Regions from separate parts of the Sphingomonas abietis genome, predicted to be linked through region 1. Evidence: riboswitches for the same ligand, from Rfam matches in the RefSeq annotation. Region 1 holds a riboswitch; the other holds the start of a gene.
What was found. A riboswitch is a leader RNA that binds a small molecule or an ion and turns the genes downstream of it on or off. The one in region 1 is predicted to bind cobalamin.
Positions count from the first base shown of each region.

Region 2: another riboswitch for cobalamin. It lies ahead of PBT88_RS01975 (acyl-CoA thioesterase); the one in region 1 lies ahead of metE (5-methyltetrahydropteroyltriglutamate--homocysteine S-methyltransferase).

Region 1 covers NZ_CP115174.1:1,580,745-1,582,939, reverse strand. The annotation lists gene PBT88_RS07775 (L,D-transpeptidase family protein) at 1-332, shown strand, start outside; gene PBT88_RS07770 (hypothetical protein) at 347-652, shown strand; cobalamin riboswitch at 755-972, shown strand; gene metE (5-methyltetrahydropteroyltriglutamate--homocysteine S-methyltransferase) at 1,234-2,195, shown strand, end outside.
Region 2 covers NZ_CP115174.1:397,230-399,424, reverse strand. The annotation lists gene PBT88_RS01980 (murein hydrolase activator EnvC family protein) at 1-443, shown strand, start outside; gene PBT88_RS01975 (acyl-CoA thioesterase) at 474-1,223, opposite strand; cobalamin riboswitch at 1,371-1,583, opposite strand; gene PBT88_RS01970 (LysR family transcriptional regulator) at 1,642-2,195, opposite strand, start outside.

The DNA.
Region 1 (2,195 bases):
ACACCCCCTCGCAGAGCACCTTCGGGCGCTACAGCCGGCTGGCCAGCCATGGCTGCGTGCGGCTGGCGCATCCGGTCGAGCTCGCCAAGGCGATGCTCGATACCACGCCGGACTGGGGGCCGGACGCGGTGGACGCGGCGCTCGCCAAGGGCGACACGGTGCGCGCCCGGCTCGACATGCCGGTCGCGGTCTATCTGCTTTACTGGACAGCTTATGCCAATGCCGACGGCAAGGTGACCTTCCTCGCCGATCCCTATGGCTGGGACGGACAACTCGCCGATCGGCTGGCGACCAGCGCCAACCGCGCCAAGACCATGACCGCCGCCCAATGAGAAACGGGACCATCATGACCATCCGCTCTTCCGTGCTGATCCTGCTCGCCGGCATCACGCTCCTCGCGGGCTGCCACAAGACTCCTGAAGCACCACCCGAAAACCAGACCACGGAGCCGGCTGCGCCGCCGCCGCCCCTCCCGGTCGCGCCTGCGCCCGAGCCCGTGGTCGCACCGCCCAAGCCGGTGGTCGCCAAGCCCAAGCCCGCCCCCGAACCGACGGCGGATCAGCAGATGAGCGATGATGCCGATGCGGTGGGCATGACATCGCGCACCTCGTCAGCCGCCAATGACGCGAACGCAGCCGGTAACAGCCAATAGGCCACAGGGGACGCTTTCGGCCCCACGCAACGCAATCCTCATCGGGATATGAAGACATAAGGATGTCTTTATATCCCGATTGACAGCCACGCCGCGCCGGTGTCTAACCCGTCGCGTCGAGGTTCCCCGCTCCAGCGATGGCGGCGGGGCTAAGACGGGAAGCCGGTGGCGCCTTCGGGCGGAATCCGGCGCTGCCCCCGCAACTGTAAGCGGTGAGCGGCGGCCCCTTATCGTGTCACTGGCGGATCCGTCCGCCGGGAAGACCGGGGCCGGCGTGTTGACCCGCGAGCCAGGAGACCTGCCTCGTCGCGATAACGTTCCTCGGACGGGGGTGCCTCCGGTGGATCGCGCGACCAGCGCCTGGCGTCGTGCCTTCGCACGCGTCGACGATATCGCGCGATGTCCGCTCGGCCTTCCGCCCTCATTGTGGTGCAAGGCCGATGCTGATCCCTCTCCCCTTCTACCCGATCCGAATGCGCAGGCGCGTCGCGTCGGCCTGACGCGGCGCGCCCGCGCCCCCTCTCACCATCCGTCACGACCACAACGGCAGGCCGATCCTGGTTTGCCGAAGGAGAAGAATCATGTCCGTTCTCGTTTCCAATCTCGGCTTTCCGCGCATCGGCGCCCGCCGTGAACTGAAGACCGCCGTCGAGGCCTATTGGGCCGGCAAGACCGACAAGGCCGCCCTGCTCGATACCGCGCGCAGCCTGCGCGCCGCCACCTGGGAGCGACAGGCGGCGCTCGGCCTCGACATCATGCCCTCCGGCGATTTCTCCTTCTACGATCAGGTGCTGGATGCCAGCGTGATGGTCGGCGCGATCCCCGCCCTCTATCGCGCGCTGGGCACCGCGGATTCGCTGGAAATCTATTTCGCGATGGCCCGCGGCCTCCAGACCGGGACGCAGGACGAGGCAGGCTGCGCCCATAGCCATGGTGGCGCCGCCGCCGACGTTCCCGCGCAGGAAATGACCAAGTGGTTCGACACCAACTATCACTACATGGTGCCGGAGGTGACGCCGAACCAGTCGTTCCAGCTCAGCTCGACCAAGGCGGTCGACGAGTTCCGGGAGGCCAAGGCGCTCGGCCATCACACCCGCCCCGTGATCCTTGGCCCGGTCACCTTCCTGCTGCTCGCCAAGTCCAAGCAGCCGGGCTTCGATCCGCTGACGCTGCTGCCGGCGATCCTGCCCGTCTATGTCGATCTGCTCCGCAAGCTGCAGAATGAAGGCGCCGACTGGGTGCAGATCGACGAGCCGGCGCTCGTCCTCGATCTCGACGATCGCCAGCGCGCGGCCTTTGCCACCGCCTATGATCGCTTCGCCAACGAACTGACCGGCCTCAAGCTGATGCTGGCCACCTATTTCGGCGCGCTCGGCGACAATCTCGCCGCCACGCTGGCCCTGCCGGTCGCCGGCCTGCACGTCGATCTCGTCCGCGCGCCCGAACAGCTGGATGCCGTACTCGCCGGTGCGCGCGAAGACCTGCTGCTGTCATTGGGCGTGATCGATGGCCGCAACATCTGGAAGGCCGACCTCTCCGCCCT
Region 2 (2,195 bases), 1.2 Mb from region 1:
CCCGCCTCGCCAGGCTGCCCGGCCCCGAACTGCGCCCGGCCGGCGCCGACGACGCCCTGCCCGGCGCCGATGGCCCGCCGCGCTATGCGCTTCCGGCATCGGGCGAGGTCGCGACCGGATTCGGCGAGGTCGCCCCGTCGGGCGTGCGATCGCGCGGCCTGACGCTGGCCACCGCGCCGGGCGCCAGGGTCACGGCCCCGGCCGCGGGTATGATCGTCTTCGCCAAGCCCTTCCGCAGCTATGGCCAGGTCGTCATCATCGCCCATGGCGGCGGCTGGACGACCACCGTGACCGGGCTTGCCGCGATCGACGCGAAGGTCGGCCAGCGCGTGGCGCGGGGCGATGCCCTGGGCACTGCCGGCGCGAGCGTGCCGCTGATCACCACCGAATTGCGGCGCGACAACCACCCGATCGACATCGTCGCCATGGCCCAGGCGAACTGATCCGGGACGTCACGCCATCGGGATCACCGGTCAGCCGGCCGACACGGCCTGCGCGACGGAGGCGTGGTGCGGCGTCGGGCGGCCATGCTCGTCCACCGACACCATCGTGAACGCCGCCGTCGCCGCATGACGGCGTTCGCCGGTCAGCAGATTCTCCGCCCACAATTCGATCCCGATGCGGATCGAGCTGCGCCCGGCCTTCTGCACCTCCGAGATCGTCTCGATCATCTCGCCCTCGCGGATCGGCGAGCGGAAATCGATGCGATCGGAGGCCGCCATCACGATCACCGCGCGGCTGAACCGGGTCGCCGCGATGAACGCCGCCTTGCCCATCAGCTTGAGCGCATCGCCGCCATAGAGCGTGCCATAATGGTTGGTCTGGGTCGGGAAGACGATATCGACCATGCGCAGCCGGCCATCGGCGGCGGCGGCGAGGGCCGCGACCGGCGGCAGCGGCAACCGCGTCTCCGGGCCCTTGACCGCGACCAGCGTGAACGTCCCCCGCGTGCAGAGCCGGCGTTCCGCGCTGACCGTGCCCTCGGCGATCAGCTCGACCTCGATGTCGATCGAACTGCGCCCGACGCGGACGACATGGCCGCTCGCCTCGATGATGTCGCCGGTGTGGGCGGGCGCCGCGAAATCGATCTTCTCGGACGATGCCGTCACGAACGGCGCACGGCCGTGACGGGCCGCGACCAGAAACGCGATCTTGTCCATATGCGCCAACGCGACGCCGCCGAACAATGTGCCGTGGTGATTGGTATCACCCGGAAAAACCATGTCGATCAGTTGGATCGATGTGCCGTCGCCTGCTACCGCCATAGGTCTCGCTTCGCTCGCGCAATGCGGTCGGGCGCCGACGCGCGGCCAGCCGGGCACCCCGCGCAGGCCGATAGTCCGGCGGCCAGACCGGACACCCCGCCGGTGGTCGTTATCGCGTCGGAGGCAGGTCTCCTGGCTTGCGGATCGTCACGACCACCCAGGCCTTCCCGGCGCCGCACGGCACCAGTGACACCGAACAGGGTTGTCGCTCACCGCTTACAGTTGCGGGGGCAGCACCGGAATCCGCACCGGAGTGCATCACCGATTTCCCGTCTTAGCCTCATCCATGGGATGAGGAACCTCGACGCCCCGTCCTTCGCAACCGCACGCACCTGCGTCAAGCGCGTCCGTCCGGTTGCGCGCCATCCGGTCAACTTCACCCGACCACATGGGCATGGCTGCGCGCTTCGGAGAGGAAATGACGGCCAGCGGGGGACAGGCTCTTGTGTCGATAGGCGATCGCCATCCGGACGATGGGCTGCACATCGCTCAATTCGCAATAGCTCACGCCCTGGATCATCACCATCCGCATCGCCGCCGGCACCAGCGAAACCCCCAGTTCCGCCGCGACGAACGCCAGAACCGACGCGATCTGCGGCGCCGACTGGCCCAGTTCCGGCTCGAAGCCCGCCGTGCGACACGCCACCACCGCCGCATCGAAGATGCTCGGCCCCATGTCGCGCGGGGTCAGGACGAAGGCCTCGCCGGCCAGTTCCGACAGCGCCAGCACGCCGCGGGCCGCGGCGGGATGCGCCGATGGGAGAGCGGCCACCATCGGCTCCTCGTCGAGCACGTCGATGTGCAGACCGTCGAGTTCGACGGCATCCGGGCGGAGGAACGCCGCATCGAGCAGATCCTCCTGAAGCGAGGCGATGAGATCGAGCGAATTGCCTTCGCGCAGCGTCAGCTCGACGCCGGGAAAGCGGCGGC